DNA from 2 places in the Cupriavidus sp. C3SS-1 genome. Region 1 is predicted to be linked to the other one. Evidence: predicted binding sites of a transcription regulator. Region 1 holds the regulator's gene; the other holds the start of a gene.
What was found. Region 1 encodes FliA, which starts transcription of late flagellar genes. Its sites were predicted from a motif close to CTAAAGTTTNNNNNNNNNNNGCCGNTA; they were not measured.

Region 1 (7,217 bases):
TGCCGTGGCCGGCCTGCTGATCATGTTCATCAACGTTGCCGCCGGCATGGTCGTGGGCATGGTCCAGCATGACCTGGACTTCGGCACCGCCGTGCACAACTACACGCTGCTGACGATTGGCGACGGCCTGGTCGCGCAGATCCCGGCATTGGTGATCTCGACGGCCGCCGGCGTGATCGTGTCGCGCGTGTCGAACGAACAGGACGTCGGCGAGCAGCTCACCGGCCAGCTCTTTACGAACCCGCGCGTGCTGTACCTGACGGCCGGCATCATCGGCATGATGGGCATTATCCCCGGCATGCCGCATATCGCCTTCCTGCTGCTGGCCGGCGGCATGGCCTGGCTGGGTCGCCATCTGGCGCCCCGGGCGGTCTCCACGGAACAGGCCAGGCAGCGCGAAGAGCGCGCGCCCGCCGCGACACAGGAATCGACCGAAGCGAGCTGGGACGACGTCACGCTGGTGGACCCGCTTGGCATGGAAGTCGGCTATCGCCTGATCACGCTGGTTGACCGCGCACAGGATGGCGAACTGCTTGGCCGCATCAAGAGCATCCGCAAGAAGGTGGCGCAGGAGATCGGCTTCCTGGTTCCGGTCGTGCATATCCGGGACAACCTGGAACTGAAGCCCCACGCCTACCGCATCACGCTCAAGGGCGTCGAGATCGGACGTGGCGAAGCCATGCCGGGGCAGTGGATGGCGATCAACCCGGGGCAGGTCAGCGGCGTGCTGCCAGGCGCGGCGACCAAAGATCCCGCCTTTGGCCTGCCGGCTGTCTGGATCGACGCCGGCATGAAGGAGCAGGCGCAGGCCTACGGCTACACCGTGGTGGACGCCAGCACCGTGGTTGCCACGCACCTGAACCACCTGATCCACATGCATGCCGCCGAGCTGCTGGGCCGCCAGGAAGTTCAGTTGCTGCTCGATCGCATCGCCAAGGAAGCGCCGAAGCTCACCGAGGACCTGGTGCCCAAGGCGATCTCGCTCACGGCGCTGCAGAAGATCCTGCAGAACCTGCTCGACGAAGGCGTGCCCATCCGCGACATGCGGACCATTCTTGACGTCATAGCCGAGCACGCCCCGAAGATCAGTGACCCGAACGAACTCACTTCGCTGGTGCGCCAGTCGCTGGGCCGGGCCATCACGCAGCAGCTGTTCCCCAATGGCGCGGACCTGCAGGTGATTGGTCTCGATGCCGGCCTGGAACGCGTGCTGTCGCAGGCGCTCACCAATGGCGGTGGCATCGAGCCGGGACTCGCCGATGCGCTGCTGCAGCAGACCCAGGGTGCCGTCGTCCGGCAAGAGCAGATGGGCCTGGACCCGGTGCTGTTGGTGCCGTCGCAGTTGCGCCCGCTGATGGCGCGCTTCCTGCGGCGCACCATGCCGCAGCTGAGGGTGTTGTCCCATGCCGAAGTGCCGGACAACCGCAATATCCGTATTACCGCAATGATCGGTGCGTGAGGAACGCAAGATGAGCGTAGCGAAATTCGTCGCGGCCAACGGCCGTGAAGCCATGCGCAAGGTGCGCGAAGCCATGGGCCCCGATGCCGTGGTGCTGTCCAACCGCACCATCGACGGCGGCGTGGAGATCGTCGCCATGCGCGATGCCGATCTCAGCGCCACATCGGCGGGCGCGCAAGTCTACGTTGCGCCAGAGCCCGTCGTGGCAGCGCCCGAGCCGGCTGCCATCGGCGACCTGCGCGGCGAGCTGCAGTCCATGCGCGCGCTGCTCGAACGCCAGCTGGCGGGGCCGGCTCCGGCCGCGGCCACCGGCGCGGTGGCCGCGGGGGATCCGCTGCGCGAGTCGCTGTTTGGCTGGATGGTCGGGGCCGGCTTCTCGGCACAGCTCGCGCGCACGCTGCTGGCACGGCTGCCGGTAGGCTGCGACCGTCCGGCGGCCATGACGTGGATTCGCGCCGAGCTGGCCAGCAAGGTGCCGGTGCTCGGCAACGAAGAGGCCTTGTTCGACCAGGGCGGCGTGCTGGCGCTGATCGGGCCTACCGGCGTGGGCAAGACCACCACCACCGCCAAGCTCGCGGCGCGCTACGTGCTGCGCCACGGCCCCGAGCGCCTGGCGCTGCTGACCACCGACAGTTTCCGTATCGGCGCGCACGAGCAGCTGCGCATCTACGGCGACATCCTGGGCGTGCCCGTGCATGCGGTGAAGGACGCCGCCGACCTGCGCTTCGCGCTGGCGGCGATGAAAGACAAGCACCTGGTGATCATCGATACCGTTGGCATGAGCCAGCGCGACCGCAACCTGTCCGAGCAGATCGCCATGCTCGCGGGCGTGCAGGCGCCGGTACAGCGCGTGCTGCTGCTCAACGGCGCCAGCCATGGCGACACCCTCAACGAGGTGGTGCATGCCTACCGCCACGACGCCGTGCCGGAGGGCGGCGGCGTCGACGGCTGCATCATCAGCAAGGTGGATGAAGCCACGCACCTCGGTTCCGTGCTGGACGTGGTGATCCGTCACCGCCTGCCCGTGTTCTACGTGTCGACCGGGCAACGCGTGCCGGAACACCTCGAACTCGCCAATGGCGCCACGATGGTCGAGCGCGCCTTCCTCACGCCGCGCCGCGGTTCGGTGTTTGCCGATGCCGACGCCGCGCGCAGGCAGGCCGGCAGCCTGGATGACACACCGGCCCGCCAGGGCGGTGCCGATGACGTGCTGCGTTCGCTGACCGACAGCGCGGACGCGCTGGGCCAGTGCGTGAGCGAACTCAATGCCGCGCAGCATGGCTTTGAACTGGCACGCCAGCTCTGGCAGCAGCGCGCTGCCGACGCGCCCACGCTGCGGCCGATGGCGCAGCAGGTGCGCGAGGCCGTCTGCCGCGACGTGAACCGCGAATGCGACCAGTTCGTGCTGTCGCTGGCGGCCACGCTGCAGGTGCCCGTACCTGGCCGCCGCGCGCCGCAGTCGATGCTGCATACGCTTTGGCTTGGCGATCGCATCGGCATGCCGCTGGCCGCCACGGTCACCCCGGCTGGCCGAGCTGGCCAGGCCATGGGCGAGGCTGACGCCGAAGCCGCTACGCTGCGCGCCACGATCGGTGCGGCCCGGCCTGTCGTCCATCTCGTCGATGCGCTGCCGGCGGCTGCCACGCTGACGCGCTGGCAGCAGGCCGGCGAACGCTGGGTGGCCGCCACGCGCAAGACAGCGCGCGTGATCTGCGGTGGCACCGCGTGGAAGCTGGACGCTCTGGCCGAAACGCTGACGTTCCACGCCGTGGGCGAAGTCAATGTGCGCGGCCGAGAAGCCGTACAGTGGCTGGCAACGACCGAGGTACGCGTGCCCGAGGGCCCCGTTCGCGGCCGCGGCGCGCCGGAAGGCGGCATCGACGCCCAGCTCGTGATCGCCAGGACGGTCGACTACGTCTCGGGCGAGCTGCTCGATACACGCTATCTGCTGTGCGATCCGCAACTGTCGGGCCACGCCGCGCATGCCGCGCGCTGGTCGCTGTGGGCGGACAACGCCGAAGTCCAGTTCCGCACGCTGCGCCATGCGCTGGACCATTTCGCGCAAGACGGCGAAGGCGCCAGCGCCGCGGGCGGCGGCCTGGCGGCGCTCCAGCTGGGCGTGACCGCGCTGCGCCTGGAACATTCGCCGACGGCTACGGCGCCGGCCTTCCTGGCCCGCCTGGCGGGCCGCAGCGGGCCGCGCCAGCCGGGCAGCGCCGCGGTGGCCGGTCCGGTGCTGAATGAAGGCATGGGCCGCCTGCTGGCCTTGCTGGACGTGCTGGAAAGCTATCCGGGCCGCCAGTCGGATGGCACGCCCGACACCGTTGATCTCCTCGAAAGCGACGACACCGCTGCTGCCATCGGTGCCGCGCGGCCCGCTGTGGCGGCGCCGGCCGGTTCGTTGTCCGGACTGCCCGAACTCATGGCTCCCGGAGTCACGTCGTGAGCACGCTGGCGATGGACCAGGCCGAGAGCCTGCGACGCATGCTGGCGCCGCGCGTCACGCGCCGCATCGCCGTGGTGGCCAGCGAACAGGGGGCGGGGGCGACCACCATTGCCTGTGGCCTGGTGCATGCCTTGTCGATGCAAGGCGAACGCGTGCTGCTCGTCGATGAGGACCGGGCCGGCCATGCCGTAAGACTGACCGGCGCGGAGCCCGCCGGCTCGTTTGCCGACGTCCGGGCAGGCCGCCTGACGCTGGAGGCTGCGCTCGGTGCGCGTCCGGCTGGCGCTGCCGCAGTATTGCCGGCTGGTACGCCACAGTCGAACGTCGCGCAATGGCCGGATTCGCTGTCCGGCTTTCGCAGCGTGCTGATCGATGCCATGACGGACGCGGATGGTGCGCTCTCCGCGCTGGCGGGCGCCGCGCACAACGTGCTGGTGGTGATGCGTCCGGAGCTGGCCTCGATCACCGCGGCCTATGCCTGCATCAAGCGCCTGCACCATCTGCACGCCTGCCGGCATTTCCACCTGGTGGTCAACATGGCGGCCACCGACGCCGCGGTGCAAGCCATTGCCGGAAACCTCGCGCGCACCGCGCGGCAGTACCTTGGCGTCGAGATCAGCAGCGCTGGCTGGCTGCCTGCCGATCCGCTGGTGACGCGCAGCGTGCAGCTCGGGCGCTGCGTGGTGGAAGCCTACCCGGCTGCGCCAGCCACGATTGCATTGCGCCGGGCCGCCAGTGGCATTGGCGCATGGCCGTTGCGCGCAGAGCGGGTCACGGCCGCGCCATCCGCCGTGGCGGCCTGAACGCATGACCGTTCGCAACGGAAGACGACCCCGCCCCTGACCCCGCCGGCCCGCCATGCGGGCAGGCTTTGCAAGCAAGCATTCACGAGAATTCCACCATGTACACGATCCAGGGAAAGCTCGAACAGGCCGACGTGGTCAAGACCCACGCGCAGCTGGTGCGCCGCATCGCGCTGCAACTGGCGGCCAAGCTGCCGGCCAGCGTGCAGATCGATGACCTGATCCAGGCCGGCATGATCGGCCTGCTCGACGCGGCCAAGCGCTATGAGGATACGCATGGCGCGCGATTCGAGACCTACGCCAGCCAGCGTATCCGCGGCGCCATGCTTGACGAGGTGCGGGCCAACGACTGGCAGTCGCGCAGCCTGCGCCAGTTCACGCGGCGCATCGAGCGCACGCAGCGCGGCCTGGAACAGAAGCTCGGCCGCGCACCGCTCGACTCGGAAGTCGCGCAGGAACTGGAAATGCCGCTGGACGACTACCAGGTCTTGCTCAACGAGGTCTATGGCTGCCAGCTCCTTCACTACGAAGACTTCGAGCGCTCGGGCGAAGAAGACTTTCTCGACCGCCATCTTGGCGTCAGCGAAGACGGCAATCCGCTCACGCAGCTGATGGAGAACGGCATGCGCGAAGCGCTGATCCGCGCCATCGACCGGCTGCCCGAGCGCGAGAAGCTCGTGCTGTCGCTGTGCTATGACCAGGAACTCAACCTGCGCGAGATCGGCGCGGTGCTCGAGGTGACCGAATCGCGCGTCTGCCAGATCCGCGGGCAGGCCATCACGCGCCTGCGCAATCAATTGCGCGGCATGCTCTGATGCGCGGCCGGTCTGGCATCGGACGGGGTGTCCAGCATGCCATGGCGGCCGTGCTGGCGGCGATCGCCACCGCAGCGTGGGCCGCGCCCGAGGCCGGCACCCGGCATGCCTGGAGCGCATCGGTCAATGGACCGGCGCTGTATGGCCGCGGCCAGCGCACCGTTTCTCCTCCGATCCTGCCAAGCGGCAACCTGCCGCAATCCGAAGGCATCATCACCTCGGTGCGCTGGCACTACAGCTTTGTCGCGACACCGCCGGTGGATCTGCAGGCTTACCTCTGCAATGCCCAGCGTTGCGTGATGCTGCCGCAGTCTGAAGGCAAGACCGACGCCTTCGATGGCGACGACGCGACCCAGGGCTTTGTGTTTGCCTTCAGGCTGCCCGGGCAGGGTGCGGTGGCGCCTCTGCTGCAGGGCAAGAGCAATCAGGTGATCGTGGGGTTCCGTTGACCGACAGCGTGCCAGCGCCGGTGTGACGACCAAACCCACATCGATATCGCCGCCTGGCACCACCGGCACTGTTCTGTTTCCACGTTTCCCTTCATTCGGTAGCATGTGGTCATACTGTCTCGCGACAGTGTTCGCGGCCCCTTGTTGCCCATTCCGTAGCGATGCCGTCGGATCCCGCAGGTCGCGATTTCCTGTGGGGAGGGGGCCGCCTCGTCACTAGCTTCAGTTGGCCATGCGCTGCGTGCGGGCTGAATGCGTTGGAGGATCAAATGGAAGATCAAGTTGCAGACGTGCTGATCATCGGCGCCGGGCCCGCGGGCTCCGTGGCAGCCGGGCTGCTGCGTCGCCGGGGTATTGGCGTGATGGTGCTCGAGAAGGAGACCTTCCCGCGTTTTTCCATTGGCGAGAGCCTGTTGCCGCAGAGCATGGAATACATCGAGGCGGCCGGCATGCTGCAGGCCGTGGTCGAAGCCGGGTTCCAGTACAAGAACGGCGCGGCGTTTGCGCGTGGCGACCGTTATGTCGATTTCGATTTCCGCGACAAATTCTCGTCCGGCTGGGGAACCACCTACCAGGTACAGCGGGCCGATTTCGATCATGTGCTGATCCGCGAAGCGGAGAAGCAGGGCGCGGAAGTCCGCTTCCGGCACCAGGTGACTGACGTGGACGTATCGGGGGCGCAGCCGGTCGTGACCGTGCGCGATCCCAATTGCAACAGCTACCGCGTCACCAGCCGCTTCCTGCTCGATGCCTCCGGCTTCGGGCGCATCCTGCCGCGGCTGCTGCAGCTCGAAACGCCATCCGGCTTTCCGGTGCGCAGCGCCATCTTCACGCATGTCGAAGACCGCGTGATGCCGGGCACCTTCGACCGCAACAAGATTCGCGTCGGGATTCATCCGCGGCATGTGGATGTCTGGTACTGGACCATTCCGTTTTCGAACGGCCGCTGTTCACTGGGCGTGGTCGCCGAGAAGGCTTTCCTTGACGGCTATGCGGGCAGTGACACGGAGCGGCTGCAGGCACTGGTGAACGAGGATCCGGCCCTGGCGGGCCTGCTGGCCAATGCCGTCTGGGATACCCCAGCACGCCATATCGCGGGCTATGCGGCAAACGTGAAATCGCTGTGGGGCAATGGGTACGCGTTGCTCGGCAACGCGGGCGAATTCCTGGATCCCGTCTTCTCGTCAGGCGTGACGATCGCGTTCAAGTCGGCAAGCCTCGCGGCCGGATGCATCGTGCGCGAAT
Region 2 (7,217 bases), 520 kb from region 1:
CCGTCTTGGTGGTTGGATCGTAGGCTGACAGGCTGGTAGCCGCCTTTTGCAGGTTGTTGTAGGCCGTGACGAAAGCCTGCACGCCATTCTGGATCGATGCGGTGTCGCGCTGGACCGTGACGTTGCTGGTGCCGGTCTGCGCGAGCGACAGCGTCACGCCCTGCACGGCGTCGGTGACCTGGTTGCTGGGACTCTGGATCGCGATGTTATTGACGGTCAGCGCCGCGTTCTGGGCGGTCACGGTCTGCTGCAGGTTCTGCGTGCCGGCCGGGTCGTTGGCGACCAGGTCGGACAGCGCGCTGGTACCGTCGCTCGATGCCACCGAGATGCGCATGCTGTTGGTGGCGCCGGTGTTGTTTGAGTTCAGGACCAGGCGATAAGGCATGCCGGAGCCGTCGTTGATGATGCTGGCGGTGACGCCCGCGTTGGCCTTGTTGATGGCATCGCGGATCCCTTGCAGGGTGTTGTTGCTGCTGTCGATCTTGATGTCGAAGCCGGTCGAGCCTGTGTTGGCCGTGAAGCTGGCTCCGCTGTACTTGCCGTAGGTGGCGCTGGCCGTATTGGTGTCGAGCGTGCCGCCGGTGATGGCGCCGAAGTCGATATGGATCGTGCCCGTGCCGATGGCGGCATCCTGCTTGGCCTGCCCCGCGCCCACCAGCGACTGGGCCTGAGCCAGGGCGGTAACGTTGATGGCATAGCTGCCGGAGGCGGCGGTGGTGCTGCCCGTGGCGCCGAGCACGCCGGTGTTGCTGGAGGTGGCGGTCGAGGTGTTGAAGAAGCTAGGCTTGGACAGCTGGTTGGCCGTCCCCTGGAATGCGGCGAGCATGCTCTGCAGTTGGCCATAGGCCGACAGCTTGGTCTGGTAGCTGGTCTGCTTCTGCTGGATGACCGTCAGCGGCGCCTGCTCGGCGGTAGTGAGCTGATCCAGCAGCGAGCCCAGGTCGAGTCCCGAGCCAACGCCGAGATTAGAGATTGTTGCCATGTCTACTACTCCAGTGTGCTACTTCAATTCCTGACCTGCCGGGCGGCTCATGCCGTCTGGCGCACGAACAGTCCCTGCAGCTGCATCATCGCGTCGGAGATGCGCACCAACTCTTCAGTGGGAATCTGCCGGATCACTTCGCCGCTGCGCTTGTCCATGACCTTGGTTATGACGCGGTGGCTGGTGCTGTCGATTTCAAACTGCACGCTGACCGAGGCGGTACGCAGTGCGTCGGTCAGGCGCTCGAGCGCGGCATCGAGCGAAGGCGATGGCGGCTTGCTGTCTGGCTTGGCATCGCCGGGCATGCCCGGCGCGGCTGTGTCGGGACTGGTCACGCGACGTTCCGGCCACTCGGTCATTTTGGCGGCCAGCGCAGGAGCTTGCGCGGACGAAGTGGTAGCGGCAGTTGCCATGATCGTCTCGACTCAGTGGTTGCTTGAAATGCTTTCCCAGGACCGGAGCCCTGGGGAAACATTCCACGACAGTGCCGGGCACGAGGCCCGGCACCGGTGCTACGCGTCAGTCGATTAACGCAGCAGCGACAGCACGCCTTGCGTGGTCTGGTTGGCCTGGGCCAGGACCGAGGTACCTGCTTGCTGCAGGATGTTGGCGCGGGTCATGTTCGACACTTCCGTTGCGTAGTCGGCATCCTGGATGCGCGAACGCGACGACGACAGGTTGGTGATCGTCGTGCCCAGGTTGGCGATGCTGGAATCCAGGCGGTTCTGGATCGAACCCAGCGAGCTCTTCAGGTTGTCCACCTTCTGCAGGGCGGCGTCCACCGTGGCCAACGGGTTGGCCGAAGCGCCAGCCGTCAGGTTGGCGGCAGTCAGCTTGCTGGTGTCGAGGCTGAAGGCTGCGGTGCCCGAGGTGGTGGTGGTGTCGGCGGAGGCCGGGTCCAGGGCAACGTAGGTGTACATCGTCGTGCCGTTGGTCGCGCTCGTCATGCCTTGGTTCTTCAGGGCCTGGGCTTCTGCATTGCTTGCCGGGGTGATGGCGACCTGGGCGAACATATTGCCGTTCTTGTCGACCACTGCGTTGGCGCCGATGGCGACGCTGCCCGAAGCGATACCCAGCGTGGTAGCCAGGGTGCCGGCGGTCTTTTCCGAAACGGTGCTGGCCGAGACGTTGGTCGTTGCGCCGTAGGCGGCCTGGAAGTCGGCAGCGGCGGCGTCAGCCACGCCGACCATGTTGGTGGTGCCGTCGAACGTGGCAGCACCATTGGCTTGCGGGCCATTCACGTTGAAGCTCTGCAGGCCGAGGGTCTTGGTGCTGATTTCCTGCAGATTCACCGAGATGGTCTGGCCATCGTTGGCGCCGACCTGGATGTTCACGGCCTTGGCGGTCGACGACAGCACCTTCACGCCGTTGAAGTCGGTCTGTGCCGACAGGCGGTCGATTTCCGACATACGCTGGCCGATTTCGTCCTGGATCGACTTCAGGTCGGAAGCCGAGTTCGAGCCGTTGGCGGCCTGCACCGACAGCGTACGGATACGTTGCAGGTTGTTGGTCACTTCGGTCAGGGCGCCTTCAGTCGTCTGAGCCAGCGAGATACCGTCGTTGGCGTTGCGCTGGGCTTGCGTCAGGCCGTTGATGTTCGAGGTGAAACGGTTGGCAATGGCCAGGCCGGCTGCATCGTCCTTGGCGCTGTTGATGCGCAGGCCCGACGACAGGCGCTGGATCGCGGTGTTCAGCGACGATTGCGAAGCGTTCAGGTTGTTCTGAGTCATCAGAGACAACGAGTTCGTATTGATGATGGACGCCATGGTTGCGACTCCTATTTGCAGTGATTTACACAGTCCGGCGGGTGCCGTAACGTTGGCCGACTGCGTTGCAGTGCTGTAGTGCCTCCGTTGCAAAGGTTATCGACCGGGCTTTGGAAAGGTTTAGAGTGATCTTTGCAGCCACTCTGCGCGGGGAAGGGGCGGTGCCATGAGCCGCTATCGGCAAGGCGTTGCCGGCGGCCACCTCTGCGTGAGATACGGGAAAGAGAGCTTTCGTACCGCTGTGGCCTCAACGCCGCCGCCGCTTGCGCGGCATATAGATAGGCACGAAATCCGGTGACGGATCCGGTTGCGGCGCAGGCAGGGCTTCGCCGCCAGCGCTGGCAGGCGCGACCATGGCAATCGCATGCTTGTACACCGCGATCGGCTTGCGGTCGTCCAGGTCCTTGCCCAGCACCAGCACATATTCGTCCACGGCGATTGCGATGCCTTGCAGCCGGGTCCCGTTGCACAGGTGCACGACAAGCGGCGCCCGGCTGACGGCATGGAGCGACAGTTGCTGGTCCTGCAGTTTCTGGCCGTTTCGCGGGGGCCTGGTTTCCTTCTTCACGACGACTCCGGAAGAGCCCGCATGGGTTCTGGCGGCTGATGGCGGTCCGCCGACCGGTACCCTCGAGAAGTATGGTCCGGTCAGCGAGATGGGCGAAACATTCGATCTCGATACCGGTGCGGGGACGGGCCGCGTAGACAGGATCCGGCAAGAGATCGTTGTCTTCCGCGCGCTTGCCTGCGCCGGTGCAGCCAGGTGAGAAGGGGAATACTTCAGGGATGAGGGTAACAAATTTTTACAAAGACCGACGAAACGGGCGTTGTCGAGAAGTTAGAGGTTTTACTCTAAACAGTAAGTTGTCGGTGCGCCGATCTTTGGGTAGGGGCCTGTCGACCACAGGTCGACAGGCCGCCCCGGCATTCCAGAAATGCTGATGGGCTCGGAAGGCAGGAATAAGTGAATGCTGACATGTCAATCCTGTGGTCTGGCGGATGCACGCAATGCGGCGCGGGTAAAGCGCAGCATCAGGCTCATCCAGCCCCGGCTTCACTGATAGAAGCAGGATTTACACCTCATGTAAGCACGTTTATATTCATGCCAGAGCTAACTGGCTCTGAGCAGTCCTGGAAAGCCTACGAGCACCCCGCGCGTGGGCTTCTTTTTTTGGCCCGCGTCGAACTGGCTGCGCCTCTCGGCGCACCGCAGCCATGTGGCCATCGGGATGCCTGGCAGGATTAAAAGGCACACGCCGGCCTCGCCATCGGAAGAAATGCGGGGACTTTTCCTGCCAATTCCAAATTCCCTTCAAGAAGTGTTCGGTCATCGCCGATAGGCAGCCGTGCGCCGGTTGCCAGCGGCAACGATCCCGTGCGCGCTCGACAAGAACATTGATCTAGGAATGTCCGGAGGGAGTGAGATGGCCTGGTTGCGAAATCTCGGCATAGGGACCCGCCTGTCCCTGGCCTTTACGCTGGTGGTGGTGCTCCTGATCGGCGTCGCTGTCTATGGCGTGACATCGCTGGCGGGCATGAATGCCTCCATGCACATGACCGTGGAGGGACGCCTGCTGAAGGTCATCGACCTTGGCCACGTCAAGGAGAACGCGCTGGAAATCGGCGTGATGGTGCGTGATGCCGCTCTCACCGAAGATGCTGCGCTGGTCCAGCGCAATACGCAGCGTATCGAAGGCATGCGCAAGGACATGGGCGGCACGCTTGACGCGCTGGGCAAGCTGATCGCGGCTTCCGGCCGACCCGACCTGCAGAAAACCTTCTCCGATCTCAATACCGCGCGCGACGCATATAACGGCCAGCTCAACATGGTCCTGCGCCAGCTGGGCTCGGGCGAATTCGCCGGCGCGCGCTCGGCGCTGGTAGCGACCCTTCCTGCCGCGCAAGCGCCGTATTTCGAGAAGCTCGATGAGATCATGGCCGGCGGGCGCAACCTCGCCCTGGCCGCCGTCAAGCAGGCCGACGAAGGCTTTGCCTGGACCCGCAATGTGCTGCTCGGCCTGACCGCACTGGCGGTGCTGCTGGCGGTGGTGATGGGGACGGCGATCACACGCTCGATCACCGGCCCCGCGCGAGACGCGCTGGAAGCCGCCGAGGCCCTGGCCACGGGCAACCTGCGCCATGCGTTCACCGTGCGCAGCAGCGACGAAATGGGCCGCATGCTGACGGCGCTGGAGCGTGCGTTCCGGCACTTGGCGGCACTGGTGCATGGCATCCAGCAGGCCTCCGGCTCGATTGACGGGGCCACGCGCGAGATCGCGCGCGGCAACACCGACCTGTCCCAGCGTACGGAGCAGCAGGCCGCTTCGCTGGAACAGACCGCCGCGTCGATGGAACAGCTCACCTCCACCGTGCGCCAGAACGCCGATAACGCCCGGCAAGCCAACCAGCTTGCGGTCAGCGCCTCCGAGGTGGCTAGCGAAGGCGGCCGCGTCGTGCGCGACGTGGTGCAGACCATGGACAGCATCTCCAAATCGTCCACGCAGGTGGCTGAGATTACCGGCGTCATCGAAAGCATCGCCTTCCAGACCAATATCCTGGCGCTCAATGCCGCAGTGGAGGCCGCGCGCGCGGGTGAGCAGGGCCGGGGGTTCGCGGTCGTGGCCACCGAGGTCCGCAACCTTGCGCAGCGCTCGTCGGCTGCGGCCAAGGAGATCGCCGGGCTGATCGGCGGCTCGGTGCGGCAGGTGCAGGATGGCGCGCGCCAGGCCGAACAGGCCGGCAGGACGATGGACGACATCGTCGGCGCCGTGCGGCGCGTGACCGACATCATGGGCGAGATTTCCGCGGCCAGCTCGGAGCAGACGTCGGGCATCGAGCAAGTCAGCCTGGCCGTGACGCAAATGGAAAGCATGACGCAGCAGAACGCCGCGCTGGTCGAGCAAGCCGCCGCCGCCGCGGAGAGCCTGATGCAGCAGGCCGGCGGGCTGGTGACAGAGGTGGGCCGCTTCGAGGTGGCCCAAGGCTCGGTGGCAGTACGCAGGCCGGCCGTGGCGGTTCCGGCTCGCCCGATGGAGCCCGCACCGGTGCCGCCGCAGCCGGCGCCGGTCGTGCGCGTCGAATCGGCACGCCCCCGCGCTCCGGCCGTGCCGGCCGCGACGCGTCCGCCGGTGCAGCGCAAGGCGCAGCCCCAGCCGGTGCTGGCCAGGCGCCCGGCTTCGCCGCCGGCGACCGGGCGTCCGCCCGTCAGGCGGCAACGCCAGGAACCGGTGCTCAAGTCCGGCGCGCGCCGGATCACGGCGGCCAGCCAGCCGGCGATGGCGGAGAGCGGCGACTGGGAAACCTTCTGATCCGCAGCACCGCACCACACGCCGCGCCGGCGCCCGTCCCTTGCGGGCCGGCGTCGGCGCGGATGTCTCAAAGCGCCTACAATAGCCGCTCTTCCTGATCCTCGAAGCAAGAGCAGGCGGGTCCACCTGGCGCATGCGGCGCCCCGCGCGGCCGCCATGCCTGCCGCCGCTGGTGCCGATGACCGCCGTTCCCTCCCAGCCGCCCCACGCGGCAGATGCATCCTCTTCCTCCCCTTCGTCGTCTTCGGCCGCCGCGCCGCAGCCGCCGGTCATGCAGATCCTGTTCGGCCTGATGCTCGCCATCCTGCTTGGCGCGCTCGAACAGTCGATCGTCGCCGTGGTGCTGCCCGAGATCGCCCTGCAGCTGCGCGGCTTCGAAGACATGGCGTGGGTCATTTCGGCCTATCTGGTGGCCTCGACAGTGGCCACGCCGATCTACGGCAAGCTGTCCGACGTGCTGGGCCGGCGCTCGGTCCTGTCCTTCTCGATCGTGCTGTTCCTGCTGGCCTCGGTCGTCTGCGCGCTGGCGCAGACCATGCCGCAGCTGATCGTGGCGCGAATCCTTCAAGGCCTGGGCGGGGGCGGGCTGATCTCGGTATCGCAGGCCGCCATTGCCGACGTGGTGCCGCTGCGCGATCGCGGCCGCTACCAGGGCTATGTGAGCGGCGTGTGGGCGGTGGCCAGCATGGCCGGGCCGGTGATCGGCGGCTACCTCGCACACTACCTGTCCTGGCGCTGGATCTTCTGGATCAACCTGCCGCTGGCCTTGCTGGCTCTGGTCGTGGTGCGGCGCGCGTTGCGCTTCCTGCCGGTCAGCGGCCGGCGACACCGCATCGATTACCTCGGCGCGCTGCTGTTCGGCGGCGGGCTCAGTGGCGTGCTGGTGTTCCTGACGCGGCTCGGGCAGGGCCATTCGCCGCTGCGTGCCGACTCGCTGGCGCTGCTGGTCGCGGGCGTGGTCGCGCTGGCACTGTTCATCTGGCAGGAGCGCCGCGCGGCCGATCCGGTGATCCCGCTTGCCATGCTGCGCGTGCCGACCGTGGCCATCTGCTGCGCCACGCTGTTCTTCTGCTTCTTCCAGCTGATCGCCATGTCGGTGCTGCTGCCGTTGCGCTTTCAGGTCGTGGGCGGCGCGCAGGCCGACGCCGCGGCCCTGCGGCT

Region 2: the regulator FliA is predicted to act here: its motif matches at 2,846-2,872, upstream of ACIGJC_RS16870 (FliC/FljB family flagellin).

What each region holds. Positions count from the first base shown of each region.
Region 1 covers NZ_CP172700.1:2,380,325-2,387,541, reverse strand. The annotation lists gene flhA (flagellar biosynthesis protein FlhA) at 1-1,459, shown strand, start outside; gene flhF (flagellar biosynthesis GTPase FlhF) at 1,470-3,905, shown strand; gene ACIGJC_RS26970 (MinD/ParA family ATP-binding protein) at 3,917-4,708, shown strand; gene ACIGJC_RS26965 (RNA polymerase sigma factor FliA) at 4,807-5,523, shown strand; gene ACIGJC_RS26960 (flagellar protein FlhE) at 5,523-5,972, shown strand; gene ACIGJC_RS26955 (NAD(P)/FAD-dependent oxidoreductase) at 6,242-7,217, shown strand, end outside.
Region 2 covers NZ_CP172700.1:184,055-191,271, forward strand. The annotation lists gene fliD (flagellar filament capping protein FliD) at 1-982, opposite strand, end outside; gene ACIGJC_RS16865 (flagellar protein FlaG) at 1,030-1,395, opposite strand; gene ACIGJC_RS16870 (FliC/FljB family flagellin) at 1,510-2,748, opposite strand; gene ACIGJC_RS16875 (RNA chaperone Hfq) at 2,996-3,316, opposite strand; gene ACIGJC_RS16880 (methyl-accepting chemotaxis protein) at 4,173-6,056, shown strand; gene ACIGJC_RS16885 (MDR family MFS transporter) at 6,328-7,217, shown strand, end outside.